3 regions of the Pseudoalteromonas sp. SG45-5 genome follow, and region 1 is predicted to be linked to each of the others. Evidence: predicted binding sites of a transcription regulator. Region 1 holds the regulator's gene; each other region holds the start of a gene.
What was found. Region 1 encodes MetJ, which represses methionine synthesis genes. Its sites were predicted from a motif close to TAGACGTCTAGACGTCTA; they were not measured.

Region 1 (10,817 bases):
AGGAGATATTTCCATATTATCAAAAGGTTCAACAACCACAGAGTGAATACCCAGCTCTTCAATTAACAGACGATCGACTCCCTTAATCATGGCAGTACCTCCTGTTAAAACAATATAATCAACTTGATCTTTACCGCTAGTTGTTAAAAACATTTGCACGGCTCTGCGTACTTGTTGAAGTAACGATGTCTGAAATGGCGCAAGTACTTCGAAAGTATAATTTGGAGGCAAATCGCCCGTTGTTTTGCCAATTTCAGCTTCATCAAAACCTTTATTATAATAGGCAACAATGCTGTTTGTGTATTGATCGCCGCCAAACATTTGATCTCGGGTGTATATGGTCTCTCCTGCTTGTACAATACTTACAAGCATAAGCACCGCACCAATATCAACAACAGCTACGCATTTATTAAATGCATCACTAGGTAATTGCTGATAATAAACATCCATTGAGCGACTAAGCGCGTAACTTTCTACGTCTACAACCTTCGCTTCTAAATTTGCAACCTCAAGCGCACCAACACGGGCTTCCACACTTTCTGTCCGTGCAGCTGAAAGTAATACATTCATCTTACTTGGATCGGCTTCGTTTATTGAGATCTTTTCAAAATCAAGATTTACTTCATCAAGGGGATAAGGAATTAAGCTGTCGGCTTCAATTTCTATTTGCGACTCCAATTCAGCATCGGTTAATGACACATCCATAAAAATCACTTTTGTGATAACAGTTTGGCCTGAAACAGCAACAGCGGCAAATTTTAACGATCTTGGTAGTTTTCTTTTTAGCTTAATAATTACATTGCCAATCGCTTCGATATCTTGAATGGCGCGTTCACTCATTGCACCTTTTGGCATTGGCTCAATGGCAAGCGCCTCTAGCCGAAATCCAGTTTCAATTTCACTTAAAAGTACCGCCTTAATGGAATGCGATCCAATATCAATTCCGACCATCATAGTCGACGGTTTTTGAAATAGTTGACTTAGCATGTTTGCAACTTGACCTTTGTTTTAATAATAAACAAGTTATAATTTTTATCTGAAAAAATATTATTCATTTTTTAATCAATATATACTAGCAGTCTCCATGCATAATTGGGAGTCAATTTAGGGAAATATAAGTGATTTTATTAAAACGAACTTTACAATTTTTTATCATTTGCACGTTACTTGGACTGATCACTTTAATCAGCCTTTATTATTACGTTAAATCGGATATCCCTAGCGTTCAAGTTTTGAAAGACGTGCAACTGCAAACCCCTATGCAAGTCTTCACTAAAGATGGGCTTTTAATAAATCAATTTGGCGAAAAACGACGTATTCCCGTCACTATAAACGAAATACCAACACCTTTAATCAATGCTTTTTTAGCAACAGAAGATAACCGATTTTACAGCCACATTGGTATAGATCCTATCGGAATAGTACGCTCGGCGTTAGTACTTATTTCTACAGGTGAGAAAAAACAAGGTGCTAGTACAATAACAATGCAATTAGCGCGTAACTTTTTCCTTACCCGCGAAAAAGCGTATATCCGTAAAGTTAAAGAAATATTTATTGCGCTACATATAGAAAATATATTAACAAAAGATGAAATCCTTGAACTTTATCTAAACAAAATAGAATTAGGCAATCGTGCATTTGGTATTGGTGCCGCCGCACAAGTATATTACGGGAAAGAATTAAAAGATTTAACACTTGCACAAATGGCAATGATCGCAGGTTTGCCTAAAGCACCGTCAGCACTCAATCCTATTCGTAACCCCACACGTGCAAAGTCTCGTCGTAATGTAGTACTTGGCCGCATGCTGACAGAAAAGTACATAACGCAGTCCGAATATAATGACGCAACAAATCAACCTATAACCGCTTATTTTCATGGGGCAGAAATTGATTTATATGCACCTTATATATCTGAGATGGTACGTGCAGAGATGGTTGCCCGTTACGGAATTGATAAAGCGTATAATTCTGGCTATAAGATTTTTACAACGGTTGAGTCTAATGTACAACAAGCAGCACAAACAGCACTGATCAATAATTTGCACAACTATGATATGCGACATGGCTTTAGAGGCCCTGTAAAGGTGTTGTGGGAGCAAGAAACTCAACCAGCACTTAGCAAATCACAAATTATTAATGAGCTGCAAAACGTACAAGAGCTAGGCTCTCTAAAAATCGCGGTTGTAGTTACTGTTAATGAAAAAACAGCTGATGTTATTCTCAAAAATGGTACGCAAAGCACACTTACTTGGGATAATTTAAAATGGGCGCGTAAATACATTACGCGTTACCGCCAGAGCTTTGCACCAAAAGCGGCGACCGACATCCTAGCACCAGGTATGCAGATATGGCTTCGTAAAAATAATGACGACAGTTATTTGCTAAGCCAAATACCTGAGCCATCAAGTGCGATTGTATCGCTCAATCCTCAAGACGGACGTATTAAAGCAATTGTAGGTGGTTACAGCTTTGAGCAGAGCCAATATAACCGAGCGGTGCAAGCTAAACGCCAAGTGGGTTCAAACATTAAACCTTTTATTTATTCAGCAGCGCTTGAAAAGGGTTACACCCTAGCGTCTATATTAAATGATGCGCCAATCAATCAATGGGATAAAAGCCAAGGTGTTGCATGGCGACCAAAAAATAGCCCGGCTATTTATAATGGACCGATTCGTATTCGCCGCGCTTTAGCACAATCTAAAAACGTTATTTCCGTACGTTTACTACGTGGTGTAGGGCTGCAACGTACCGCCGATCATTTACTAAAGTTTGGCTTTAAAGATGAAGATATAAATCGCAGCGAATCATTAGCACTAGGTAGCGCATCAATTACTCCGCTTGAACTAGCCCGTGGTATGAGCGCATTTGCTAATGGCGGACATCTAATAGAACCTTATTTTATTTCGCAAATTCAAGACCCCTACGGCAATATATTATTTAAAACGAACCCTGTTGTTGTATGCGATGAAGAAATAAATGAAGCAACAACTATCCCTACTAACTTTACAACCCAAAATAATGAGAATAAAACTAACCAAATCGCACAATGTGCGCCACGTATTATTTCTAAGCAAAATGCATTTTTAATTGCTGATGCTATGCACAGTGGTATTTGGGGTGGAGGTAGTTGGGCACAAAAAACAGGCTGGAGCGGTACGGGTTGGCGAGCTCAGTCATTAGATCGCCGCGATCTTTCTGGCAAAACAGGCACGACTAATGACTCCGTTGATACTTGGTTTAGCGGATTTAATAAAAATGTACTGACCTCTGTTTGGGTTGGCTTTGACAACCCTGGAAACACTTTAGGTCGTTCAACATACAATAACAATCTTGATAGCAGTCAAATTTCAGGTGCTGAGTCTGGAGCAAAAACAGCTCAACCTGCATGGATTGAGTTCATGAAAGCCGCTCTTGAGGGCGTACCAGAGGCGCCGATAGAGCCACCAGAAGGTCTTGTTTCGATTCGAATTGATTTAGCGACTGGCTTGTTAAGCCATAAAAATGACTATACCAGCCGGTTTGAATACTTTGATAAAGGTACTGCACCAACGAAATACGTACTTTCGCAGCCAACTGATATTTTTGAAGAAGAGACTAAAACTGAAGAAGAACTATTTTAGGTTACTTTCGCAAATAAACAGGCAGCTAATTTAGCTGCCTGTTTGCTTTTGGCTATATGCTATCACTTTAAATTTTGCATCAGCCAATATAAATCTGAGTGAATGCCAGCTGCTGTAACTTCCTTTCCAGCACCTGGACCCTGAATAACTAACGCGTTATCGCTGTACCATTGACTGTTAATCACAAATATATTGTCGCCAGGTGTTAAGTTCGCCAAAGCATTGCCTTTTGCTACATAACTGATACCAACTTTCGCGGTTATTTTACCTTGATTTATTTCTAATAACCCCGTGTAACGAAGAACTGAATTCTCTAATTGCGCTTTATGGGCATGCGCTTTTATAAATTCATCTAACTGATCTTTTTGATCAATAAAATCATTCCAACTACCTTGAGCCAGCTCATCGGGCATAAGTGCCGATAACGCTATATCATCAAGGTCTAATTTAATGCCCAGCTCACGCGCTAAAATCAGCAACTTGCGCTGCATATCTCGACCTGATAAATCCTCTCTAGGGTCGGGCTCTGTAAAGCCCATACTTTGTGCTTCGAGTACTAAATCAGAAAATGCTTTTGAACCATCATATTTACTACATAACCACGATAATGTCCCTGAGAAAACACCTTCTATGCGCGTAATTTTGTCGCCACTATTTTGTAAATCAGCGAGTGCAAAGTTAATTGGTAAACCAGCTCCAACACTTGTGTTATAGCGCCAATGCAAGTTTTTTTCTGTAATGCTTTTACATAGTGATTCATACCAAATAGTTGGAGCTGTTCCTGCATATTTATTGGCGCTAATTAAATGGCAATTGCGTTCAACAAGATCAGTATATAACGCACTAAATTTTTCACTGGCGGTTATATCAACAACTACTTTATGCTCATAATCGAGCTCATTGATCGCGCTCAATAAATCATGTTCATTGTAGTTATTTGCTTCATGTTGCCATTGAGTTTTCCATTGTACTGTATTGATACCACTGGCATTAAATAGCATCTGTGTCGATCGCACTAACCCCACAAGTTTGACGCTAAAGTTATCCGATAAACGATCGAGTTGAGTAGATAACTGCTCAATAAATACTTCACCTACATTACCCAGCCCTGCCACTATCAGCGCAACTTCTTGCCCTTTATTAATAAGCTTATCGTGTAATATACTTAAAATATCACTATCAATTAATTGATCTGTCAGTAGTAATACATAGCCATCACCTTGATGTACAAAACGAGGCTGAATACTTTGTAGGTTGAGTAAATCAAGGGCATGTAAAGCTAACGTATTTACGTCCTGCTCAGGAGCTAAAACCGCACAACCATTTAAATTCGATTCACTAATGTTCGCTCTGCCAGCGAAGTAGCTTACTACCTGATACGTTGAAGCTGCTGGTACCACTAAATACGTATCTCCATCTTGACTAAAATGATGAAGGCTGTGCTGAATAAGCTGGCTAACATGAGTCACCTCACCTCCACTCAGACCTTCAATAACTAATAAATCGACATTCTGTAAGGTTGTTATAAAACGCTTTTGTTTTACACAGCCTTCCTTAACTATATCGGTTTGGCTGGCTTGTACATCGTAACTACTGCGCACAGCAAGTTTTATGTCGGTATTTTTAAGTGGAGATAGTGTTTTTGCATGCAAAACCGGATTGCCTAATCTGGCTAGCAAATTCGCTTGCCCGCGACACACTTTTGCGTACTTAATCGCTTTATTTACTTTACGGGGATCGGCGCTAAATATACCTTGCGTATCAGTCCAGATACTTACGTGCTTTGCATTACAGTAACTTGCTAATAAAGTCGCGCTGTAATCGCTGCCATTACGCCCAAGCGTTACGGTATCACCAAGGCTGTTGGACGCAATAAACCCAGTGACGACATTAATTTTATTACTGGCAATTAGCCCACTACATTGTTGAATATTTTGCGCATGTAATAATTGCCCGTCATTTAAGATAAACAGATTTCTGGCATCTTGCAGGCAAGCTTCAACATTAAGCTGCTGTAAATAAGCGGCCAATAAACGCGCCGACCATAATTCCCCATGAGCAAGCAATGCAGATTCTTGTAATTGTCCATTTTTAGCAAGCTCAGCGATTAAATTTAACTCTTCGTTTAATGTATGTAATGCATTGCGCTTAATATCTGCGTGCAGTAATTGTTCAATTAAATCACCTTGATGATTACTCAACTGCAACACAATATCAGCAACAGCTTGCGTGTCTTTTTGTTGATAGCTTTGCCACAAAGTTACTAAGGTATCGGTTGTTTTACCTGATGCCGACACAACCACACAATCACCTAATTGAGTGTGCCCTAAAATAATTTTTGCCACACTTTGATAACGTTCGGCCGACCCTAAGCTCGAACCGCCAAATTTATGTACACAATTAACCATATTGTACCAATCCATTTTAATCACCAAAGTGCCGGATGAGCAGCACTTAATTTAACATTGTTATTAGAAACGCCAGCCCTTTTCCCTGCGTGACTTTCGTTCTTTTTATACCCTGGTTTAACAAGATTAAATACGCGATCAAAGTCTGCAAGTAAATCATGTATATCTTCAATACCAACCGAAATACGGATAAGCGTATCGCCCACCCCCGCTTCTAAGCGTGCTTCTTCTTCCATTCCTGCATGAGTCATTGTCGCAGGGTGGCAAATTAGACTCTCCACTCCCCCTAATGACTCAGCTAAACTAAACTCTTTTAAGCTTGTTAAAAATGCAGCCGCATCGTGTATGTCGCCTTTAATATCAAAGCTAACCATGCCACCAAAACCAAGCTGCTGTACTTTCGCTAATTCATGTTGAGGATGCGACTCAAGACCTGGATAATAAACTTGGCTAACAAACTCAGATTCTTCAAGATACTTAGCAATTGCTAATGCGTTTTCTTGGTGCTGTTTTAAACGGATATTTAAGGTACGCAAACCTCGTAATGTTAAGTAGCTATCAAAAGGTGCCCCTGTAATACCAATATTATTTGCCCACCAAGCAAGTTCATCACCCAGTGCTTGTGTTGCGGTTATGACTGCACCACCAACAACATCCGAATGGCCATTGATATACTTAGTTGTAGAGTGCACGACAATGTCTACTCCAAATTTAATTGGGTTTTGTAATGCTGGTGACAAAAATGTGTTATCTGCTGCAACCAATGCACCGCATTGTTTTGCAATTTCAGTGACCGCTTTAATATCAGTTAAACGTAATACTGGGTTACTGGGTGTTTCTATCCAAATTAATTTTGGTTTAATCTCTAATATTTGATCAAGGCTCTGTTGTTTAGTTAAGTCTAAAACTTTAAGTTTTAATAAGCCGCGCTTTTGTAATGAAGTAAATAAACGATAACTACCACCGTAACAGTCGTGTGGGATCACCAATGTATCGTCGTGATTAAGTAGCTGCGTAGCTAAATGCACAGCAGCCATGCCTGTAGCTGTAATAATGCCACGCGCCCCACCTTCGAGCTCTGCAAGCGTTTCAGCTAAAATATCACGATTAGGATTACCGCTACGGCCGTAATCATATTGGCGCTTAGTATCAAAATCAGCAAACGAATACGTTGTCGACAAATAGAGTGGAGCTACCACTGCACCATGCTGTTTATCAGCCTCTATACCGCTACGCACTGCAATAGTTGCTTTATTTTTTCCACTCATACTTGTCACCTAATTAATTTGGATGTTTAGACGTCTAAAAGAGTAGTTTATTCAATTTAAGAAGTCAAAACATTTAAACCGCTAGATGGCTAAATAACAAGTATTTGACTATCTTTTTTAAATCGATAGAATTTCACGCATATTCACACGCTTTTATCTTGTGTGAGCAATTAATAATCTGAGGCAACGATACATCTTATGGCTAAATGGAATGGTGAGTATATTCACCCATACGCAGAACACGGTAAAAAATCAGAACAAGTTAAAAAGATCACCGTTTCGATCCCACTAAATGTATTAAAAGTATTAACTGATGAACGTACACGTCGTCAAATTAGTAACCTACGCCATGCGACAAACAGTGAACTATTATGCGAAGCTTTTTTACATGCATTTACAGGCCAACCTTTACCTAATGACGACGATTTACGTAAAGATAATGCCGAAAAAGTACCAGAAGAAGTGAAAAAAATAATGCAAGAAATGGGGCTTGAAGTACCTGTTTTAAATGAAGATTAAGCGTTTAAAAAACATAAAAAAACCTCAGTAATTACTGAGGTTTTTTTATAACTAAATTTTACTGCATACTTTACTGCATATAGTTTTCAGGTAGCTCAATACGCGCCACACCCGACTCAACAGCAGCAAGCGCCACTGCTCTTGCTATACGTGGAAGTAAACGTGGGTCCATCGGCTTTGGAATAATATAATGAGCGCCAAATTCTAATTTATCTACACCTGCGGCTTTTAATACTTCAGCCGGTACAGGCTCTTTAGCAATACTGCGAATAGCTTCTACTGCGGCTATTTTCATTTCGTCGTTTATCGCGCTTGCACGAACATCAAGTGCGCCACGAAAAATAAACGGGAAACATAAAACATTGTTAACCTGATTAGGGTAATCAGAGCGCCCTGTTGCCATAATTAAATCGTTACGTGCGCTGTGTGCGAGTGCAGGATCTATTTCAGGATCTGGGTTTGAGCACGCAAACACAACCGGCTTATCAGCCATTAACTTTAAATCTTCAGCACCTAATAAATTAGGTCCCGATACACCAACAAATACATCTGCGTCTGCAATTACATCTTGCAACGTACGTTTATCGGTATTATTGGCAAACAATTGCTTGTACTCATTTAAATCATCACGGCGTGTGTGAATAACTCCTTTGCGATCCAGCATATAGATATGCTCGCGTAGCGCACCACACTTAATTAGTAACTCCATGCACGCGACAGCAGCAGCACCGGCCCCTAAACAAACAATAGTCGCATCTTCAATTGACTTTCCCTGTACCTCAAGCGCATTAAGCATACCTGCTGCGGTAACAATGGCGGTGCCATGTTGATCGTCATGAAAAACTGGAATGCTACAGCGCTCAATTAACGCTTTTTCGATTTCAAAACACTCTGGTGCTTTAATATCTTCGAGATTAATGCCACCAAATGTATCTGCTATATTTGCAACTGTATTTATAAAGTCTTCGGTAGTACGGTGCTTAACTTCAATATCAATCGAATCTAGGCCTGCAAAACGCTTAAATAATAAAGCCTTGCCTTCCATTACGGGTTTAGATGCGAGTGGCCCTAAGTTACCCAGACCTAAAATTGCAGTACCATTAGTAATAACTGCAACCATATTACCTTTACCGGTATATTTATAAGCATTTGCAGGATCAGCAGCAATTTCACGCACAGGTTCAGCAACACCTGGGCTATATGCTAGGGCTAAATCTTGAACCGTTTCGGCAGGCTTGGTTAGCTCAATGCTGATTTTTCCTGGAACGGGATGAGAATGGTAATGTAGTGCTTGTTCACGAAAGTCTGACATAACGCGATTGTATCCTGCAATTTAAGTTAAAGTGAGAGGTGTTGTCTGGGTTACGATACCCTTATTATTTTTAAATTCCAAGCAATATCAGGTCTATCCTGTTATATGCTAGATTCATTAATTTAAGAGGTTTTTCAGTAACTTTGCGAAGATATACCGACATTTCATAAATAGAAATTCATATAAAAAGCATTTTTAGAGGTACTTTTAGCCGCGAGTCGTTTTCTCTAAAAACGACTGTCAAATTTTTAGTATAAATAACTATAAACAGCTTAATACTCTACTTTAAAAACATTTATCTTCACGTTAGCTACATTTAACAACTTAGTTAAAAATTGAACACTTCAAAATATAGAGACTATTGCGTACTTTGTCTGCAAAGGTTTATGCATACTCAGAATAAGAACAGGAAATAGTTATGCAAAGAAGATAACGTCAAAATAGGCAGAAAAAGTAAATAAAAGATGAATTTTAGACATAAAAAAAGCACCCTAAGGTGCTTCCTTTAACTAAATAGCAAAAATTACTTCTTGCTACCAAGTGCACCGAAACGCTTGTTGAAACGATCAACACGTCCGCCAGTGTCTAAAACTTTTTGCTTACCAGTGTAAAACGGGTGACACGCAGAACATACGTCTAAGTGAATGTTTTTACAAAGAGTAGAGCTTGTTTCGAATTCATTTCCGCATGAACATGTTGCTGAAATTACTTCGTACTTAGGGTGAATACCTTCTTTCATAGAAACCTCTAGTTAAGGCCGCATCGCTCTCCAAACCCGTAGTTTGGTACCATACGTCGTTAAAACAAATTTGTTGGTGGCGGATTTTATCCAACAACTACCAAGCACACAAGGTTTAATTATATTTTTTGCTAAAAAAGTAATCAAATAATAAAACGGTTATAATTTGCTAGTAGGTTTTTAACTGTATATTTAGTACATTACACCATTAATTTTATTAGTTGAGTTGTTATGCGTTTTGTTGAAGTTGCTATAAAAGTCCCGTTACCGCGCACCTTTGATTATAAAGTAGATGAACAGCTCTCAGGCTTGGTTTCGGATCTAAAGCCTGGAATGCGTGTTTTAGTCCCTTTTGGCAACCAACGTAAAGTGGCCGTTATATTAGCTTTAAAAACCAGCACTGAAGTTCCTGAAAATAAAATTAAAAGTATTCTTGAAGTCATTGACGATGCCCCTATTTTATCTACGCAACACTTAGCGCTTCTTAGCTTTACTGCTCGTTATTATTGCTACCCTTTGGGCGAAACGATTCATATAGCTCTGCCTAGTGCACTACGCCAAGGTGAATCACCAGACAAAACAAGCATTAACATGGTAATGCTTACCGAAAAAGGCGCTAAAGTACCGTCATTAAAAGCCAAAACTCAACTCAACTTATTGAAGCAGTTATCACAATCAGGTAAGTCGTCTTTAACTGAACTAAAAGCCTTAGGCTTTAGCAAAAAAACCATCGATAGCCTCATTGATAAAGAACTTGTCACACAAACTATCGAACACGATAACCAATGGCAAAGCATTACCCCCAAAGTTGGTAGCAAACCAATTCTTAATAAAGAGCAAGCGGTTGCCTGTACGGCGATTAATCAAAGCAAAGGCTTTAGCAGCTTTTTATTGGAAGGTGTGACTGGCAGCGGTAAAACCGAAGTGTATTTACAGTGCCTTGAAGAGGTA
Region 2 (10,817 bases), on a different contig from region 1:
AAATCAGAAATATACTGAAAGCTACTTGAGTCTAATATAGATATTCGCTTTCCAGAACGATATACCCAATTATCATCTACAGCAAAGTTACTATTAATTAAACGAAATGAAGCGCAGTCAACACCATAAATCACTTCACCTAGGTAGTAAATTGTACTATCGTCTTTACAATAATATTCAAACGCATCACAATCCTTACCGTCGATGATTTCAAAAGAATCAGGTAACGCTCCTTCAATGATTTCAGCTAAATTATAAACATGATTTTTATCTTTAGCTAAGGTAGTTGAAATAACTTCGAATGAATCGACATCAGCTTCAGAAATAAGCTTATCTCCACACACAACTGAATGCTTATCCTTAGCATAATTAAAATGTAGAACCATAAAGGTATCGATTGCAAGGCCTGGCAATGGCCTATCGTAGTAAAACAGTTGGCCGTCGTCACTATAAAACCCTGTTTTTTGCTTAACGCTATACGAAAAAAGAAATTCGTGAAAATATAAAGAATGTTCTTTTTCATCTATTTCGAGTATATACCGAGCACCTTCCCCCTGTTTAAGTAACGCTTTTTTACCATAAAGTAAACGGAGTGTGTATCGAGGTTGATCTTGGGGCTCTTTACTTAAAGTACAGTCTATTTTTTGTCCACACATTTTTCCATCAATTAAGACAGACTGTATAGCTTCTTCTGAATCACATGATTTAAAGATAAGACCCTCTGTTGTGCGAAGACAAGTTTTACCATCGTTCCAATAATAACCAAGCGTATCAGGAGAGAAATCAATAATGGAATCTTGGGCAGTCTCATATAGTACACAGTCATCTGACATTATAGTTATATCTAAGGGTAGCGTCGGATGAACATGAAGACCTGATAAAATGCTAACAAATTGATTATCGAATAAATCTAATTCGAGATAGTAATCAGTGTAGAAAAAGTAATTCATAAAACTCCATTTTTATTACTCTTGAACTAAAGCAGTAAGTGCATAACTTGCATTGACAATAAAAATAGTAAGTTGAATATACAGTGATAGCATTTTCTCTTGCAGAAGCTACGATAATAGAAACATATAAACAACAGACCTACATACAACGATGCCAGATATACACCTTAAAGAAAACAGGCTGAGAAAAAATTAAATGACTAAATAGCCCGTATTCCATTTAATAAATTGAACTAAATGTTTGTTCCGAGAGCCGAATTTTTGACTTAGCACGATTGAATAAATAAGGAATAGGCATGGTAAATTAGCTAATTTTTTTGGAGGGCGTTAACAGCTTTATTTGCTAATTAAAAGCAGTTAAATCGGGCTTTGTTTTAAGCATCCTGATATCTGTTGGGTTTCATGCTGTTGACCAAATGCTCGATGATAAAAAACTCTGGCACGATTTTATAGGCGGGGTCTCTGTTGATTTAGCAATTGCTGCCGCATCATCAGGTATTGCTTGGGCAGGTGTCTCTTCTTTAGCTGGCACAGCTGCAGTTGGTCCAATTTTGGCAGTAATTATTGTAAGTTCAGCTATAGCCTCACTAGCATATAATTTTATTGACACAAAGACCTTAACTAAGAAATTAGCAACTAGTTTAAGGATTGCTGAAAGTAATGCGAAAAATAATTTACAAAAAATACACAATAACTTACGAGATGCTAGTAATATGTATGAGGAAAATCCTATAAAATTTATGCATAACCTCTTTGCAATACCTTATTTAAAAAATGATTAATGGTAATTTAATGAAATCTGAAAAATTAACGTTAAGTAAAAATATAAAGGGTATTGTTTTATTTGCTTTCTTCTTTGTGCTCACCATTACTCTACCTATGATCTCATACAGTGAGGTGACACTCGTTTTTGCAGCTTTGAATCAACATCAGCTAATTTTTGAAGAGAAGAGTTTTGGTGCGAGTTTAATTTTAGGCACGCCAGTGCTTGCAATGCTCACTCGACTGATATTCTTAAAAGTAAGAAATATTGAAATAAAACCAGAGCTTCTAATTAGATGGTATAAGCTCTGTGGGATTACTTTAATTTTACTATTAATTTCAGTTCCTACTTATACTTACTTTATTGAAAGTAAAATTAAAAGTGAAGGCTACACTACTTGTAATTCCTATAGCACCTCTAGGGGGGCAGATATTTGGGTTACCTCTCAACACTACTGCATTGAAAAAGGTTATAGAGTCAGCGAAGAAATAACAGATTGGTTAAAACAACAAACGACTGAGCCAACACCAGAAGATGTTATAAAAAAAGTAGATGAGCTACTCGCTAATAACCCTTAAAGATTTTTTATGTGTAATTTAAAAAACGAGCCTAAATCGGCTCGTTTTTGTTTTACTGATAGCTGACAGCTAAAAACTGACCGCTGCTCTTTTATTCTGGCTCATACCCCAAATTAGGCGATAACCACCTTTCAGCTTCTGCGAGCGTCATATTAGTTCGCTTAGCGTAGTCTTCTACCTGATCCTTTTGCACTGCGGCTACTGCGTAGTATTTAGCCTCAGGGTGCGAGAAGTACCAACCTGAAACAGCAGCGCCTGGCCACATGGCGTATGAGCTGGTGAGCTGCATGCCAATGCGTTTTTCGGTATCGAGCAACTGCCAAATTTTCTTTTTCTCGGTGTGCTCTGGGCACGCTGGGTAACCTGGCGCAGGGCGAATACCTTGGTAGTTTTCGCGTATTAGCTCATCGTTTGCTAGGTTTTCGTCTGGTGCAAAACCCCAATACTCTTTACGTACTTTTTCGTGTAGGTATTCTGCAAACGCTTCGGCGAGCCTGTCGGCTACGGCTTTAATCATTATTTTATTGTAATCGTCTTGCTGTGCGTCAAACGCATTTGCTAAGTCGTCTTCTTCTAAACCGCCCGTTACTGCAAACGCGCCAAAATAATCTGGTGTACCTTTGGGTGCTATATAGTCGGCTAGGCAGTAGTTAGCAAAGTCGGTTTTTTCGGTTTGCTGGCGTAAATGGCACGAAGTAGTTAATACTTCTTTGCGTGTTTCGTCGGTGTATATTTCTATATCGTCCCCAACACGGTTAGCCGGGAATAAACCAATTACACCAAGTGGTTGCAAACTGCCTGCTTTTTCAAGGTCGTCTAACATATCGTTAGCGTCTTTAAATAAGCTTTGCGCTTGCTCGCCTACTACTTCATCGTCCATTATGCGCGGGTATTTACCGGCGATTGACCACGTCATAAAGTATGGCGTCCAATCTATGTATTTACGCAAAGTGGCAATTGATACGTTTTTAAACTCGATCACGCCAAGCTTTTTAGGTACTGGTGGTGTGTAGTTATCCCAATCAAGCTTTGCTGCGTTATCGCGTGCGCGCTGGATTGTAACAGGCTTAGAGCGTGGCTTTTTGCGCGCTTGTTGCTCGCGCACTTTTACATATTCAGCTTGGGTTTTAGCTAAAAAATCAGGCTTAATGTCTTTCGATAATAAATTAGATACTACACCTACCGCACGGCTGGCATTACTTACATACACTACGCCTTTATCATATTGCGGCTCAATTTTTACTGCGGTGTGCGCTTTAGAAGTAGTAGCACCACCAATGAGTAACGGCAGTTCAAAACCACGGCGTTTCATTTCTTTTGCTACGTGTACCATTTCGTCAAGCGATGGGGTAATTAAGCCCGATAACCCAATAATATCGGCTTTTTCGTCGATGGCGGTTTGTAGTATTTTATCGGCAGGTACCATTACGCCTAAATCAATAACTTCGTAGTTATTACATTGCAATACCACGCCTACAATGTTTTTACCTATGTCGTGCACGTCGCCTTTTACGGTCGCCATCACTATTTTACCATTGGTTGAACCTTCTTCTTTTTCAAGCTCAATGTATGGGTCTAGGTAGGCCACGGCTCGCTTCATTACGCGCGCCGATTTAACCACTTGTGGTAAAAACATTTTACCTGCGCCAAATAAATCCCCTACTACGTTCATGCCGTCCATTAACGGCCCTTCAATTACGTGAATAGGTTTAGCTGCTGCGGCGCGGCATTCTTCGGTATCTTCATCTATAAAGGTAGTAATACCTTTAACAAGTGCGTGCTCAAGGCGTTTTGCAACAGGCCATGTGCGCCACTCTAAATCTTCTACTCGCTCGGCTTGCGCCATACCCGAGTATTTTGGTGCAAGCTCTACTAAACGCTCGCCTGCGCCTGAGTCGGTGTTAAGTATTACGTCTGTAACGGCTTTGCGTAGTTCTTCTGGTATATCATCGTAAACGGCTAGTTGCCCCGCATTTACAATACCCATGTCCATACCAGCTTGAATAGCGTGATATAAAAACACCGAGTGAATAGCTTCACGTACGGGGTTATTACCCCTAAACGAAAACGATACGTTTGACACCCCGCCCGACACTTTACAGTGCGGTAAGTTTTGTTTTATGCGGCGCGTGCCTTCAATAAATTCTACGGCGTAGTTGTCGTGCTCTTCAATACCGGTGGCTACGGCAAATATATTAGGGTCGAATATAATATCTTCTGGCGCAAAGCCAATGTCTTCTACCAATATTTTGTAACTGCGTGCACATATTGCGAACTTACGGTCGGCAGTATCGGCTTGTCCCTCGGTATCAAACGCCATTACAACGGCAGCTGCACCAAAACGTTTTATTATTTTAGCTTGGCGAATAAACGGCTCTTCACCTTCTTTTAGTGATATTGAGTTAACAATGGCCTTGCCTTGAATACACTTTAAGCCTGCTTCTATTACTTCCCACTTTGAGGAGTCGACCATAATGGGCACTTTAGAAATATCAGGCTCTGAGGCTATTAAGTTTAAAAACTTAACCATGGCGGCTTTTGAATCCAACATGGCTTCGTCCATGTTTATATCAATAACCTGTGCGCCGTTTTCAACTTGTTCGCGGGCAACGGTTAGCGCGGCTTCAAAGTCTTCTTCCATGATTAGGCGTTTAAACATGGCCGAACCGGTTACATTGGTACGCTCACCAACATTAGTAAATACTGCTATTTGCTGTGTCATGCTGGCTCCTTAATTTAAGTTACAGGCTTCAAGGCCTGATAAACGCATACGTACTTCAAGCTCAGGTAAAGGACGAGGTTTAACACCTTCAAGCCCTTTTGCAAACGCGCGAATATGCGCAGGCGTTGTACCGCAGCACCCGCCTACTATATTAATAAAGCCCGATTTACCCCAATCGATAATTTCGGCTGCCATTTCAGGCGCTTCTAAATCGTATTCACCAAACTCATTTGGTAAGCCCGCATTAGGGTGTACCGACGTAAAGGTTTCGCACACGCGCGATAACTCTTCTACATACTGGCGCAGTAAATCTGGACCAAGCGCGCAGTTTAGGCCGATTGATATAGGCTTAATGTGACGAATAGAGTTATAAAATGCTTCGGTTGTTTGCCCCGAAAGCGTACGACCAGAGGCGTCGGTAATAGTGCCCGAGATCATAACTGGTAATGTACGCCCAGCTTGCTCAAAGGCTTCTTCTACTGCGAATGAGGCTGCTTTTGCATTAAGCGTATCGAATATAGTTTCGATTAGTATTAAATCAGCGCCGCCTTCCATTAATGCAAGGGTAGACTCAACATACGCAGTAACGAGTTTATCAAAGGTAACGTTACGATAACCCGGATCGTTTACGTCTGGCGAAATTGAACACGTTTTAGATGTCGGCCCTAAAACACCGGCTACGTAGCGCGGTTTTTCTGGCGTTTTAGCTGTAAATTCGTCGCAAATGGCGCGTGCTAATTTGGCCGACTCTAGATTTATTTCACGACTTAGGCTTGCCATATCGTAATCTTCCATCGAAATAGTGGTCGAGTTAAACGTATTGGTTTCGATAATATCGGCGCCCGCTGATAAAAAACCACGATGAATATCGGTGATTAAATCGGGCTTGGTTAGGCTTAATAAATCGTTATTGCCTTTAATTAATACATGCCAGTCTTTAAAACGCTCGCCGCGATAGCCTTCTTCTTCTAGCTTATGATCTTGGATCATGGTGCCCATAGCACCATCTAAAATTAAAATGCGCTCTTTTAATGCTGTACTTATTTCGGCTTGCTTATTATTTGTAGGCGCGTTATTCGGCATAGTTGTTAGTCCTCACATCTTGGCTAACTAAATTAATATCATACGGTGTGGTTTGGTACACGTAGTAATTTAACCAGTTCGAAAAAAGTAAAAAAGCATGGCTTTGCCACGTTTTTGAAGGTTGTTTGGTTGCATCATCGTCCACAAAGTAATTTTCGGGTTTTGGTGCATTGGGGCTTTTTTTACAATCGCGCTCATATTCTGCTTTTAGCGAGTCGGCGTCGTACTCTGGGTGACCGGTTATAAACACTTGGCTACCCGATTTGTTTTTAAGTAAGTAAGCCCCTACTCGCTCAGAGCCAGCCAATACCAACAGCTCATCACAGGCGTTTATTTTATTTATATCAATGTGGCCATAGCGTGAGTGCGGTACTAAAAAAGTGTCGTCGAATCCGCGAGTCAGTGCACCGTGCTCAAAATAACATTGGTGAGTAAATACGCCACACAGTTTGTCGTCTTTTAAATCGCGCTTTAAATTGTAATGGTGATATAACGCGGCATGTGCTGCCCAGCACGAAAATAACGTAGAGGTAACGTGTTGCTCGGCCCAATCAATAATGACCTTTAGCTCATCCCAATATGCTACATCGTCGTATTCTAAATGGGCAAGTGGCGCACCTGTTACTATTAATGCATCGTAATTGTTGTCTTTAACTTCAGAAAAATAACGATAAAAGGTATCAAGGTGCTCTTCTGAGTTGCTACTACTGCGGTGAGTGTCAAGGCGTAGTAGTTCTACGTTTACTTGCAAAGGCGAGTTGGCAAGTAAGCGAATAAACTGAACTTCGGTTTCTACTTTATTAGGCATTAAGTTTAAAATAGCCAAACGCATTGGGCGTATTTCTTGCGTTTTTGCACGACTTTTTGGCATTACAAATACGTCTTCTTGACGTAAACGCGCAATAGCCGGCAACTCGTCTTTTACTGTAATTGGCATACTTCACTCCTGTTCATAAAAACCTGTGCTAATTATGAACTGAAAGTAAAAAATATCAACCTCTAGATGTATAGATGTCCAAATGAAATTTATTCATGATTTTATACTTTGCTTACAAGCATGCTTTAGTGCTTTAAAACTATGCCATTCGTTGACTGTTTCACCTGAGAGCCACTACAATACAACATTGAAATTTTTATTATTATTTAAAGGCTCCTTTCATGGTTTTACCTGATAAATTTATATTCTCGATGAGTCGAGTATCTAAGGTTGTGCCACCTAAGCGCACTATCTTAAAAGATATTTCGTTGCACTTTTTCCCTGGCGCAAAAATTGGTGTGCTTGGTTTAAACGGTTCTGGTAAATCTACTTTACTACGCATTATGGCCGGTGTTGACCAAGATTTTGAAGGTGAAGCACATCCTCAGCCTGGTACAAAGATTGGTTATTTACCGCAAGAGCCAGTACTGGACGAAAGCAAAACAGTGCGCGAAATTGTCGAAGAAGCTGTTGGCGAAGTTAAACACGCACTTAACCGTCTTGACGAAGTATACAACGAGTACGCAATGGAAGGTGCTGACTTTGATGCACTTGCAAAAGAGCAAGGCGAGCTTGAAGCGGTTATTCAAGCGCACGATGGTCATAACATCGACAACGTTTTAGAGCGTGCTGCTGATGCACTTCGTCTGCCAGAATGGGATGCTAAAATTGAGCACCTTTCAGGTGGTGAGCGTCGTCGTGTTGCTATATGCCGATTATTACTTGAAAAACCAGACATGCTTATTCTCGATGAGCCAACTAACCACTTGGATGCTGAGTCGGTTGCATGGTTAGAGCGTTTCTTACACGATTACGAAGGCACCGTTGTGGCAGTAACGCATGACCGTTACTTCCTTGATAATGTAGCTGGTTGGATATTAGAGCTTGACCGTGGCGAAGGTATTCCATGGGAAGGTAACTACTCTTCTTGGCTTGAACAAAAAGATGCGCGCCTGCAGCAAGAACAAAAATCAGAAAAAGCACGTCAAAAATCAATTGCGCAAGAACTTGAATGGGTTCGTTCAAACCCTAAAGGTCGCCAAGCTAAGTCAAAAGCACGTATGGCTCAGTTTACTGAAATGCAGCAATCTGATTACCAAAAGCGTAACGAAACTAACGAAATGTTTATTCCACCTGGCCCGCGTTTAGGCGACCAAGTACTTGAAGTAACTAATCTTCGTAAGAGCTTTGGCGATCGCGTTTTAATTGACGATTTAAGCTTTAGCATGCCAAAAGGTGCCATTGTGGGCATTATTGGCGCGAATGGCGCGGGTAAATCAACGTTATTTAAAATGATAAGCGGTGAGCAAGAGCAAGACAGCGGTAGCATCAGCGTTGGTGAAACTGTACACCTTGCGACTGTTGATCAGTTCCGCGACGGGATGGACGAAAGCAAAACTGTTTTCCAAGAAATATCAGACGGTCAAGACGTATTAAAAATTGGTAACTTTGAGTTCCCAAGCCGTGCGTATGTAAGTCGCTTTAACTTTAAAGGTAACGATCAGCAAAAGTTTGTTAAAGACCTATCAGGTGGTGAGCGTAACCGTTTACACCTTGCTAAGTTATTAAAAGCGGGCGGCAATGTGTTATTACTGGATGAGCCAACCAATGACTTGGACGTTGAAACACTACGTGCACTTGAGAACGCTATTTTAGAGTTCCCAGGCTGTGTAATGTGTATATCGCATGACCGTTGGTTCCTTGACCGTATTGCTACACATATTTTAGATTACCGCGATGAAGGTCAAATTAACTTCTTTGATGGTAACTACACTGAATACGAAGAGTGGCTTAAAAAGACATTAGGTGCAGCAGCAGCTCAACCTAAACGTATTAAGTACAAAAAAATTGGCTAATCCTGACTGAAGCTAATTTATTACAGTAACACTAAGCCCTGCATTTATGCGGGGCTTTTTTATGCCACCAGTATTCTAAACACTTATTTTCTAGCATGTAGAGAATTACCCGCTATGATTAATTTATTATAAAAACAATAAGGCCAAGTTAGGTTATGCAAAATCGTCGTCAGTTTTCTCGTGTTTTATTTTCAACCGATGCACAAGTAATTTTTAATGATCATCAATACCCATGTAAATTACTCGATATATCTTTACATGGCGCGTTAATTACTAGATGTGACGCCTTTTCTAGCAGCACTAATACCAATGCAATACTGTGCTTTACACTCCCGCAAAGCGAAATAGAAATAAAAATGGAAGTTATGGTTTCTCATATAAAAGCAAACCACATAGGCCTAAAATGCCATTATATTGATATAGACAGTATTACGCATTTAAAGCGCTTAATTGAGTTAAATTTAGCCGATGACGAACTATTACATCGCGAGCTCGCTATGTTGATCCACGACACACAACAATAGACTCATTTAGATTAGTTGATTACCATAGAGCAAATTTTTTAACTTGTGCAAACATGATCTTAAATCCACATTTACCTTTAGTGTATCACCCCAATTACTCGTTTAGTTTTGATCCAAAACACCGCTTTGCAATGAGTAAGTTTGCACATTTATATGAGCATGTTGCAGAGCTTGGCTTAATTGGCAATAATCTAGTTGAGCCAATATTAGGCAAGCCAGGGCCACTTGAACTTGTGCATTGCGATAACTACATTCAAGATCTATGGCACAACCGCTTAAATGAAAAAACCATGCGTCGCATTGGCTTACCTTGGTCCCAAGAGTTAATGAATCGTACGTTTACAGCCCCGCAAGGTACGCTGCAAACGGCTCGCTTAGCACTTCAACACGGCATAGCGTGTCACTTAGCTGGTGGCACACATCACGCACATCATGACTTTGGTTCAGGTTTTTGCATGGTTAATGATTTAGCCTTTACTGCCGAGACGTTAATAAAAAGTGGCGAAGTGACTAATGTGCTTATTTTTGATTTAGATGTGCACCAAGGCGACGGCACAGCTGCAATGTTACAGCATCAACCCTATGCTTATACTTGCTCTATTCATTGTGAAAAAAACTTCCCCTTTAGAAAGTCCCCTAGTGATTTGGATATTGGCTTGGCCGACAATATGAAAGACGACGAATACCTCGCCATAGTAGACGACACCTTAAGTTATTTACTTAAAGAACTAAACCCAAGCTTAGTGCTTTACGACGCAGGCGTTGATATATGGCAAGACGATGGGCTAGGTAAATTAGATATCAGTTGGGATGGAATAGTCAAACGCGACCACTTAGTGCTTAAACGCTGCCTTGAGCACAACACGCCAGTAGCCACTGTGATTGGCGGCGGTTATGATAGAGATCACCTTCGTCTTGCTAAACGCCACGCAATTATAGTTGAGCAAGCCGCTCGTTTTTAATGTGAAATAAAAATGTTAAATTCTCGTTCTTATTTAATACAGATAATAAAAACGAAAACACTATGACACAACTACTTACTGCTATCACACTCTTTTTATTAAGTTTTACTCTATATGCGCAAGATCAAAACACAGATGAAGCGCATCCTCAATTGCCTACATTAAATTTACAAATGGCAGATGGCTCTATCATTAATACTCATGACTTAGTGGGCCAGCCTTATGTTTTGCATTTTTGGGCGACTTGGTGCCCATACTGTAAAAAGCTGCAACCCGCGCTTCAAAAAATAAACGACATGGGCTTAAAAGTTATTGCCGTGAGTTTTAAAGAAGATGACGATGCCACTCCCGCTAAAGCACTTTCAGACAGAGGGTATACTTTTAAAACAGCAGTAAAAGCGGA
Region 3 (10,817 bases), on a different contig from region 1:
CCAACGTAGTCAGCAGGTGCCATTGGGCCGTTACCAAATGCAATGGCAAGGGCAATCAAAGTAGCGAGTGTAAGCAGCCCCATAATGCCTTTAGCAATGTTATCAAGCGCTTTAAAGTGCCCAAGTAACAATATAACTAAACATATTCCCAGCAGCATCCAACAAAGTAAGGTTACTTCAATAACCACAGGTAAGGCGTAATGAAGTAAGCTTGCGGTAAGCAGTAATACGCCTGCGGTATTAACAACGGCGGCTACAATATTTAAACCAATAAAGCTGTAAAAGTAAAACGGACCTTTGTTTTTGTAACCCTCTACTAAGCTATGTTTGGTGGTAAGCGTGTATTCCATGCCAAAACGAAAAAACGGATATTTTAAAACATTAACAACAAGTATTAGCCAAAATAGTTGCCAGCCAAATATTGCTCCCGCTTGCGTAGAGGCAACTAAGTGAGATCCGCCAATAGCGGCCGTTGCCATAAGTATTCCAGGCCCAAGCGCGTTTAGCCGTGATTTCCATTTCGATACTGTTTGCTTCATTTACTGCTCAAAAATTGTCTGTGTGACCCCCTAACTTACAGAAATTACAGACAATAAAAAAGAGCCGTCAGGCTCTTTTTTGTAGTGCTTTGTGATTGCTTTTATTTAAGATCCATCTCTTGGATGATCTCGTGTGCAATCTCTGGCGTTGTACTTATAGGCTTTTCGTGTAGATTTGCTTTTATTTGCCCTTTACGATGCTTTAGTGCCGCATCGAGTTTTTTAGCTGCGCTTGCAATAGCAGGGTACATAACTTCGTTTTCCCCTTTTACTGATATACGCGCACCTTCGTAATTAGTGCTAATTTCTGCTTGGATTTTATGATGTTCTTTAGACAAAATAATCTCGAGTGCAATAAGCGATGGGAAATGGCTCTCGATTTTAGAAAATTTTTCGTTGATGTGCTCTCTAATAGAGTCAGTAACTTCAACATGGTGACCAGAAAGATTAATTTTCATAGGGTATCCTTTTATTTGTTACCTCATAAATAGTATTGGGGGCTATTTAGATTAACACAAGGAAAAAAGAGAGATATTTGAGGTTTATTTGCATCTTTTGCTGATTTAAATCATACGTTGCGCAAAGTTTATGCAAAGCCCATAGTACACGGGCTTTCAGACGTCTACTTAACTTAAACACAGATTAATTAATCTGTGTACGAACAGCAGTAATCAGCAAAATCCGATACTTTCACTTTAAAGCTCACATTAGCATCAACATTAAACGATTCACCTGCGTTAAATGTTTTCCACTCACTTGCCTCTGGTAATAAAATATCCCATTGGCCCGCTAAAAGCTCCATGCACTCTTTTTGGTTTGTATCAAAAACAAACTCACCTGGTTGCATAAAGCCTAATGTTTTTGCTTCGCCATTTCCTAAAAGTACAGTTCGGCTCGACACCTTGCCATCAAAATACACATTGGCTTTTTTTACTACACTTACGTTATCGAACTTTGGCATTTTTAGCTCCTGCTAATTTTTATATTTAATTGCGGTCACATTGCCTGATACATAATGAGCTTGCAAGGAAGTGGAGCGAAAAACATTCAGTTAAAACGCCACAATGGCAAACAACAACTTATTTTTATTGAATATTAGCTTTAGAGGATACATTAAATAATTAGAAGCTGCGCTTTTTACGTGAGCAAGCTCTACGTCTACAAATAACGATCCTTAACTTTTGGTGCAACTTTTTGTAGATGCGCATATTTCTGGCTTTTAAAAGTAACTCTTTTATAAAAGGCGGGCTTTGAGAAAGTTAAAAACCCTGCGAGTTATCTGTTATTAAATTATCGTGGTCGGGAGGTAACTCAGTAAGCTTTATTGATTCCATAATCAGCTGTTGTGATTCTAGTGCATGATCCGCCCATTTTTTATGCTTATCAGAGCGATCAATACGATGATTAAATTCAACCTCTAAAAAAGCATGTTCACTTAATGGTAAACAATAAAAATCTTGGCGAGAAAGGACATTATCTCTGCACTCTTTGTAAAACACCCACAGGCGATTATTAATAATTATCTCTTTAGCCGCTGGTAAGGGCGGTTGACCATGTAGTTTGATGTATTCCTCAATTTCTTCCTCTATTTCAGCTTCAGTCCACGCCACTGAACTTTTACTCTTTTGTAATTTGATTTTTTCAGTTATTTCTGTATTTTTCCCATCAGTACGCCAATGAAATTTATCATATGATTCAATAACAAAATGTTTTAATTGTGCGATATCCAGTACATTTATTTCTAAAACTTGCTTAATTCTCAATTGGCAACTGAGCATGCCATACTCACCACTTGGCAAATAACTTATTGGTGGCAAGTACATCCAGTTTTTAGTGAGCATATGTACATATACGTGCTGTAAATAATCTTGCTTATACTGATTAAACCAAGCAGTTGAATTAAAAGGAAATGAGACATCAATCGTAGAAGGTACAGCAGTAACATTACTGCTAGGCATGTCAAGGGTTAACAGTTTGTTTTCTAAAATAAGGCGATAGTGGATGCAATTTTCAAAACGGGGCCCACCTACAAAGCCACGGTAAAAAGCCTTGGCTAATTTGATCATAATCGCTTATCCGTAGGTGGTAGGGTTTTAATAAAGTTTTTTACAATATCGGCTTTTTCATTATTTCCTAGCATTTCTAGCTGAGCTGCATAGGTGACTAAGCCTAAAAACGGTAAAGTGTGTGGGCTTTCGCCAACAGAGCCACCTGTAACAAGACCTTTAAATTTCATCGAACGCACTAAACTACTGGGTGATATTTTACTGCGGTCAGCTAAGTTAGGTACAAAATCATAAGGGTTGTTACGCACTGCGATTACTTTTACACCCATGCTGTGGGCAATGCGTTTTAAACGCTCGACATTTGAGCCTGAGCCATGCACAGCAAGTTGTTGGCCTGTAAGAGGCTTACCATAATAAATACGATAGTGCTCCAGAGCCGCGCAAAAAATTATCGCGCCTTGGCTGTGCGCCAGCCATTTTACCTGTTTACCTTGTTGGCTATTTTGTGCCAGCACAGCCGCTAAATGTTGGGCATTATGGGATTTAGTACTTGAGAGTTTATCAAACGCGCACTCAATTAAGTCAAGCTTTGTATAATCGGTGGGGTTATGAAATAACGTATAAGCTTTAATACCGTCTCCCTCATAAGCTCTATCAAGGTGAGTGCCCATTAACCATGTGGCTTTGGTAAGCTCATTTTGCATACCATTGACCGCCGCATGCTGCGTTTTTATTTGTGTGGTTGGAGTTGGAATTGGCTCCCAAGCACCTTGTACTTTCTTTATTTCTTCTTCGTTCATTGCTTTGTCGTATGTATCACTGCTGCGCCTTTTCACCTCATATAACATAGTCCGCTCCGCAGAAAAGTTACTTTTAGCTCCATGTAACTGTGAATCAAATAGAATATCATCGATATTTATCATTCCATCAGTCAACATATATTGAATTAAAAAATGATAATTACGAAATGGATATTTTGTTCGCCATAAACGGCGCAGCGGGTTACGGCTGTGCTTAATTGAGTTGTTAGCATTAGGGTTCGCGCATATTTTAATGATATCGGCGCATACCATTTTTAAATCATAGTCATTAAGTTGCGATAGCATAGCGAGAGCTTGGCAAGTAAATTTAGCTTTACTAAATGGGAAGTTAACAGGGAGCTTAACACCAAAATCTCAACAGCTAAGCGCGTCAAGAGGGATAACAGAATGCGCATTGATAGTTTTATTGAGTTTAGACCAAGACATATTTCTTCCTTGTAAATGAGTCTGAATTTAAAATACTACGTTAAATTATTTGTTAGAGCAAAAGTTTTTTAACACAGTATTATAATGTTGGATTGTACTTTTTGGCTCCATTGTAGGTCGTCATTTATGGCGTCATATTTTTGATTTACCTTTAATACCAACCTGCGTAAATCTTTGAACAATTTAACGAATTAAATTGCACTATTACGTCGTTAAAAATTTTTTATTTAGAACAACTAGATACAAAAATTTTTGCCTAGTTCTAGCGTAATTTTCTTAACGTTAAATAGACCCCATATATAAGCAGATTGGTATAACGCGCTAAAGCACGACCTACAAACAAAAAAGCCCGCCCTGTTTTACACAAGGCGGGCTTTTAACCTTTAAAGCAATCGATTAAAAAAGCTCGTTTGCTTTGCTTACAATGTTTGCCACTGTAAAGCCAAAGTGCTCAAACAGCTCGCCAGCAGGCGCTGACTCACCAAAAGTAGTCATACCGACTACTGCGCCATTTAGGCCTACGTACTTGTACCAGTAATCAGCAATACCCGCCTCTACTGCTACGCGGCGTAAAACAGATGCCGGTAATACGCTTTCTTTGTATGCTGCGCTTTGATCTTCAAAGGCATCAGTACATGGCATAGATACAACACGTACCTTTTTACCTTGGCTGCGTAGTTCGCTTGCTGAATCTTGTGCTAGTTGCACTTCAGAGCCCGTCGCAATAAAGATAATCTCTGGATTACCGTCACAGCTAAGGATGTAACCACCCTTTTTAACGTCTGCTAATTGCTGTGCGTCACGCGCTTGCTGCTCAAGACCTTGGCGAGTAAAGATTAACGATGTAGGACCGTCTTTACGCTCAATAGCTTGTTGCCATGCAATTGCCGACTCAACTTGGTCACATGGACGCCAGTTGTATAAGTTAGGCGTTAAACGCATGCTTGCAATTTGCTCTACTGGTTGGTGAGTTGGACCATCTTCACCTAGGCCGATTGAATCGTGCGTGTATACAAAAATGCTTGGTTGCTTCATTAATGCAGCCATACGTACGGCATTTTTTGCATATTCAACAAACATTAAGAACGTAGCACCATAAGGAATAAAGCCTTTATGAAGGGCAATACCATTCATAATTGCCGACATACCAAACTCACGTACACCGTAGTAAATGTAGTTACCGCTTGCATCATCTGCCGTTAAACCTTTAGAGCCATCCCAAATTGTTAAGTTTGAGCCTGCTAAATCGGCTGAGCCACCCATGAATTCTGGCAATAACGGACCAAATGCGTTTAAAGCATTTTGCGATGCTTTACGAGACGCTGGATTTGCAGGGTTTGCTTGCAATTGCTCAATATATGCTTGAGATTTTTCAGCCCAATCACCAGGCAGTTCGTTGTTAATACGACGCTTGTATTCAGCAGCAAGCTCTGGGTATGCTTTTGCGTATGCTGCAAATTTTTCGTCCCAGCTTGATTCAAGCTGCTGACCTTTTTCTTTGCTATCCCATTGTGCGTAAATATCATCAGGAATTTCGAACGCATCGCCAGTCCAACCTAAAAATTCGCGAGACGCTTTAATTTCGTCATCACCTAGTGGTGCACCGTGACAATCGTGGCTGCCCGATTTGTTAGGTGAACCGTAACCAATAATTGTTTTACAACAAATTAGTGATGGCTTGTCCGTAACGCTTTTTGCTTCGCTAATTGCAGCACTTACTGCATCGCTGTCGTGACCATCAACACCACTAATTACATGCCAACCGTATGCTTTGAAACGAGCTGGCGTATCATCAGTAAACCAACCTTCTACTTCGCCATCGATTGAAATGCCGTTGTCATCCCAAAATGCAACAAGTTTACCCAGACCTAATGTGCCTGCAAGTGAACCTGCTTCATGAGAAATACCTTCCATTAGGCAGCCATCGCCCATAAATGCATAGGTAAAGTGATCAACAATATCGTGACCTTCACGGTTAAACTGTGCAGCGAGTGCTTTTTCAGCAATTGCCATACCTACGGCATTTGTGATCCCTTGACCTAATGGGCCCGTAGTAGTTTCGATTCCTGGTGCATAGCCATATTCAGGGTGACCTGGTGTTTTAGAATGCATTTGACGGAAGTTTTTAATTTCGTCTAGTGGTAAGTCATAACCACTTAGGTGCAATAGAGAATAGATAAGCATTGAACCGTGGCCGTTTGAAAGAATAAATCTGTCACGGTCAGCCCACTCTGGATTCGTTGGGTTATGTTTTAGATAATCGCGCCATAATACTTCTGCGATATCGGCCATGCCCATTGGGGCTCCAGGGTGGCCAGATTTGGCCTTTTGTACTGCGTCCATTGACAAGACGCGAATAGCATTTGCAAGTTCTTTGCGAGATGGCATGAATTCTCCTACCTTTATGTGTATTTGCACGGGTATTAATGTATTCGTTTATGCATCCAAGTAACTTGGACACTGTAATACATCTATTCTTACTTATTGTGGGGGCTGTGTGCAATTAAAAACCCTATAAAAGGAGCTATTATGAATATTTTTTAAGACCATAATGATATTAGTTATTTTATTTAGACGTCTAGGCGTAAAAACACTATGCAAGGTGTTTTGTTTTCGATAAAATACGCCCCTTAATTTTTTAGCGCTAATACCGACGTTTGTGAAGCGCAATATTTGTGAGCAGAAATACAATGGCAAAACATTTATTTACTTCTGAATCAGTTTCTGAAGGTCATCCGGATAAAATCGCCGATCAAATCTCTGATGCGGTACTTGATGCTATCCTAGAGCAAGACTCTCATGCCCGCGTAGCGTGTGAAACTTACGTGAAAACCGGTATGGTTATGGTTGGTGGTGAAATCACTACTAGCGCATGGGTTGATATCGAAGAAATTACACGTAAAACAATTCGTGACATTGGCTACACAAATTCAGACATGGGTTTTGATGCAGACTCATGTGCAATTTTAAACACTATTGGTAAACAGTCTCCTGACATTAACCAAGGTGTTGACCGTACTAGCCCAGAAGAGCAAGGCGCGGGCGATCAAGGCTTAATGTTTGGTTACGCATGTAACGAAACAGAAGTACTAATGCCTGCTCCAATTACTTACTCACACCGCTTAGTACAACGCCAAGCTGAGGTTCGTAAAAGCGGCGAGCTTAACTGGTTACGTCCAGATGCAAAATCTCAAGTTACTTTTGCATACGAAAACGGCAAGCCAGTAGGTATTGATGCTGTTGTACTGTCTACTCAGCACAGCGAAGACATTTCTCAAGCTGATTTAGTAGAAGCTGTAATGGAAACTATCATCAAGCCAGTACTTCCTGCAGAGCTTATTACAAGCGCGACTAAGTTTTTCATTAACCCAACAGGTCGTTTTGTAATTGGCGGACCAATGGGCGATTGTGGTTTAACAGGTCGTAAAATCATTGTAGATACATACGGTGGTATGGCTCGTCACGGTGGTGGTGCTTTCTCAGGTAAAGATCCATCAAAAGTTGACCGTAGTGCTGCATACGCTGCACGTTATGTTGCTAAAAACATTGTTGCTGCTGGTCTTGCTGACAAGTGTGAGCTACAAGTTTCTTACGCAATTGGTGTTGCAGAGCCTACATCTATTAGCGTTGAAACGTTTGGTACAAGCAAGCTAGAAGAAAGCCGTTTAATCGAGCTTATTCGTGAACACTTTGACTTACGTCCTTACGGCTTAATTCAAATGCTTGATTTAGAGCGCCCTATCTACCTTCCTACAGCGGCTTATGGCCACTTTGGTCGTGACGAATTCCCTTGGGAACGTACAGATAAAGCTGAAGCACTTCGCGCAGCAGCTGGCCTTTAATTGGTTAAGTAACTATCTAAATAACTTGAACCCTGGATAATAAGTTGGTAAATCTCTTAACCAGTGTTCAGGTTAAATACAAAAAAAGCGCCAATTGGCGCTTTTTTTATGCATAATTAAAGTATCAAAAATTAAATAAAGGCAGCCTGTAAAAACTGCTTTTTTAATCCATCCCTCTGGTAAGCAAATGCCACGCTGTAGCCATATATTGATTATATGCTTGCTCTGTTTGGCTGTCGACGGCTTTAAATTCAGGTTTATGGTTTGGTGATAAACGTGTTTTATCAAGTGGATCTATTTTTTGGTATTCATAGACCGAAGATAAATCACCACGCCAAAGCTCTGTTTCAGTTCGTATTGTTTGAAAGCCAAATACAGTGCGCTCTTTTTCTGGCATATTTAGTAATGATTGCCCCATACTATAAAATTCAGTATTTTTTGGCGCTATTAGGTTTAATAAAGTCGGTGCAATATCCATGTGGCTTGCTAGTTGATCTTTAGCGACCCAATTTGAATTAACCCCTTTACCATAAATTACAATCGGAACATGAGTTAGCTCGTACAGATCAGGCTGGTGATGAAGGTAACGACGACCATAATGATCCCCCGTTATTATGAATAAAGCATCTGGGTATCGCTGCTCCATTTTACGAACAAACTGACCTAACATTTTGTCTGAGTACCAAAGGTGTCCCAACACATAAGGGTCTAGCAAGTCATCGCCTAAGGCTTGGATTTCTTTTGGATAATCTGCCAAAGATTTAAAAGGGTAACCATATTGATCTAAATCTAGGTTAAATGGACCATGGTAGCTGCCGCTCATAATGAGATTAAAACTTTTATCGTTTGTTGTCTTATCAACTAAATCAAATAATTGCCCATCGTCAATTCCCCACACACCAGCACTGCCTTTTCCTCCAGCATCAACTGCTGAAAATACTTTATCGACACCTTGTGAAAGTGCATATTCTCCGACATTTTGCCATGATAATAAGCCACCATAGTAAAATCGGCTTTTGTAACCTAGCTGCTCTACTTGGCTAAATATTGACATTTTACTGGTTGGCTTTTGAGGTCCAATACGGCTCATATTCACACCAGCATACGCAATACCCGACATAAGGCTTGATAACGAATTCATTGTGCTACTTGCGGCAGGCAAAACATTATCTAAATAGATGCCTTTACTCGCCAAGTTACTTAGTTCGTTAGTTAAGTTAAGTGATGCATATTTTTGTTGTAACGGCCAAGCATCGTAACTTTCCATTACGATAAAAAATATCTGTGATGGAGCAGCCAATAATGGAGCATTTGTTTTTTGCTCAAAAGCGGCTAGAGGGTTTTCTATCGTTGGTAAGTTTTTTTCTAGATAAGGGTTGTGGCCATTTAAACCAAAGCTCTGTAAGTCGTTATAGTCTTTAATCGCATAAATAAAGCTTCTAAACGGGTTTATTACTAGGTTATTTACAAATGCATCGGCTGTTACTGCTGACCATTTTCTGGACGCTGGACGTGTTTCAAAAGACCCTCGTATTGCGCATACAAATAACACAACTATTAAAATAATTAGTATTGTGCGCTTATAAATACAAGTAGTGAAAAGGCGATTAATAAATGTATAGTGTTTTTGATCAACCACTTTATTTATTTTAAACGTTAGCGCTAATAAAATAACTAAACTAAGAAGACTACCCCATGGTTTATATTGCTCAACAACTGTTAAAGCAATAGCCTGTTGATCGTCTTTCAACCCTTCAAGCATAAAGTAGTTAAATTGGCTGCCGTACTCTGTTATATAAGTAACACTCACAATGCATAGTAACGTGGTGACTATAAAAAATATTCTTCCCGTATACAGACGAGCCTTACTTACCCAGTGCCCTAAACGCATAGGTTGTAAAATACAGTTTAAAAGAAATGCGATGCTAAAGCATACACCGGTAGCTGCTGAATCAAATGCAAAACCCGCTTTTAACGTTGCAAAAATAGCATCTGCATCTAACTGTGCTGTTATTCTGTCTTTAAAATAGATCAAAAAGAAAACGCGAAAACTCATAAAAAGTAAAACGCCGGCAAACCATAGTGTTGCAATACGTCCACTTTCTTTTACAAACTGTAGCCAACGACTCGCAGGAGCCATGTGAGAATCAAACAAAGGTGTGTCCTTAAATGAAATATCCTTGGGCGCGCAATTTTACTGAATAAACAAAAGCCAACAACAAAACAAATGTAATTATTTGTAATTAATTAAATAACTTTAATTTATAGGTAGGACTGCATTTCTAAATGAGTTAGGTTTATACTCGTTAAATAATAAAAGCTTTAAGGGTAGTTAGATGGCCGACAATTTTCGCGTTATATTTGCAGGGTTAGCTGATGGCACTAACGCTAAAACAGCATGTACAAACCTAGCAGAAAAATTAAAAACCTCTGAAGAAAAAGTAACTACTTTTTTTAAGGGTAAATCACTCTTCGCACCGAGCAATAAAGATAAAGCCTTAAAACAGGCTAAATTACTTGCTAGTTTAGGGATCCAAAGCAAACTACAAGCCGTTTCGAGTAACGCTCAAAACACTTCTGCTCTAGCAAATAATGATCGACGTGATGAACGAATTTTTGATGCGCTAGATTACATCACAAGTAGCTTAATTCGCCTCGAAGAAAAACTAGAAGAGCTAGAGCAACGTCTTCCTGAAATTGAATCAAAAACACCCGTTTCAAATAGTGAAGAATGGCAGGACGACGATCTTATGCTTGATGAAGAGCTTATTAGCCCGCCTAATGAGCGCAGTAATATCGTTTTATATTCACTTATAGCAACAGTAATCACACTGCTCATAGTGTTAGCTGCATATTTAGCATTTCCTAATTTATTCTCTTTTTAATTATGTTCTGGGAACGAAAATGAGCAATAAACGTTCACAGATAAGAGAATATATCCGTAAAACCCGTAATAACTTATCAAAAAGTCAACAGGGTACAGCGGCTCAGCAAGTAAACATGAATTTTATTCAATATTTAAAAGATAAAAAAACAACTAAAAAAGAGCATATTGCAATTTATTTAACTAATGACGGAGAGTTAGACACTTCATTGTTAATTAAGAGTTTATGGGATTTAAATCACCACATCTACCTCCCTGTAATACACCCCTTCAATGGCGCTAATTTACTATTTCAGCGT

Region 2: a site for MetJ is predicted at 7,097-7,114, ahead of metA (homoserine O-succinyltransferase). Genes of this name have one in related genera too.
Region 3: a site for MetJ is predicted at 6,364-6,381, ahead of metK (methionine adenosyltransferase). Genes of this name have one in related genera too.

The regions. Positions count from the first base shown of each region.
Region 1 covers NZ_JACJEM010000018.1:22,115-32,931, forward strand. Annotated here, with positions in the region: gene H5119_RS07770 (pilus assembly protein PilM) at 1-987, opposite strand, end outside; gene H5119_RS07775 (penicillin-binding protein 1A) at 1,119-3,620, shown strand; gene metL (bifunctional aspartate kinase/homoserine dehydrogenase II) at 3,683-6,028, opposite strand; gene metB (cystathionine gamma-synthase) at 6,049-7,296, opposite strand; gene metJ (met regulon transcriptional regulator MetJ) at 7,495-7,815, shown strand; gene H5119_RS07795 (malic enzyme-like NAD(P)-binding protein) at 7,886-9,127, opposite strand; gene rpmE (50S ribosomal protein L31) at 9,651-9,866, opposite strand; gene priA (primosomal protein N') at 10,098-10,817, shown strand, end outside.
Region 2 covers NZ_JACJEM010000023.1:20,735-31,551, forward strand. Annotated here, with positions in the region: gene H5119_RS09340 (DKNYY domain-containing protein) at 1-950, opposite strand, end outside; gene H5119_RS09345 (hypothetical protein) at 1,367-1,732, shown strand; gene H5119_RS09350 (hypothetical protein) at 1,743-2,291, shown strand; gene metH (methionine synthase) at 2,383-5,013, opposite strand; gene H5119_RS09360 (homocysteine S-methyltransferase family protein) at 5,023-6,096, opposite strand; gene metA (homoserine O-succinyltransferase) at 6,086-7,033, opposite strand; gene ettA (energy-dependent translational throttle protein EttA) at 7,255-8,928, shown strand; gene H5119_RS09375 (PilZ domain-containing protein) at 9,084-9,452, shown strand; gene H5119_RS09380 (histone deacetylase) at 9,506-10,414, shown strand; gene H5119_RS09385 (TlpA disulfide reductase family protein) at 10,477-10,817, shown strand, end outside.
Region 3 covers NZ_JACJEM010000006.1:46,551-57,367, forward strand. Annotated here, with positions in the region: gene H5119_RS02820 (NRAMP family divalent metal transporter) at 1-539, opposite strand, end outside; gene hpf (ribosome hibernation-promoting factor, HPF/YfiA family) at 641-997, opposite strand; gene H5119_RS02830 (pyrimidine/purine nucleoside phosphorylase) at 1,186-1,500, opposite strand; gene H5119_RS02835 (hypothetical protein) at 1,799-2,605, opposite strand; gene H5119_RS02840 (hypothetical protein) at 2,602-3,651, opposite strand; gene tkt (transketolase) at 4,189-6,180, opposite strand; gene metK (methionine adenosyltransferase) at 6,483-7,634, shown strand; gene H5119_RS02855 (LTA synthase family protein) at 7,798-9,789, opposite strand; gene H5119_RS02860 (hypothetical protein) at 9,971-10,519, shown strand; gene H5119_RS02865 (5-formyltetrahydrofolate cyclo-ligase) at 10,539-10,817, shown strand, end outside.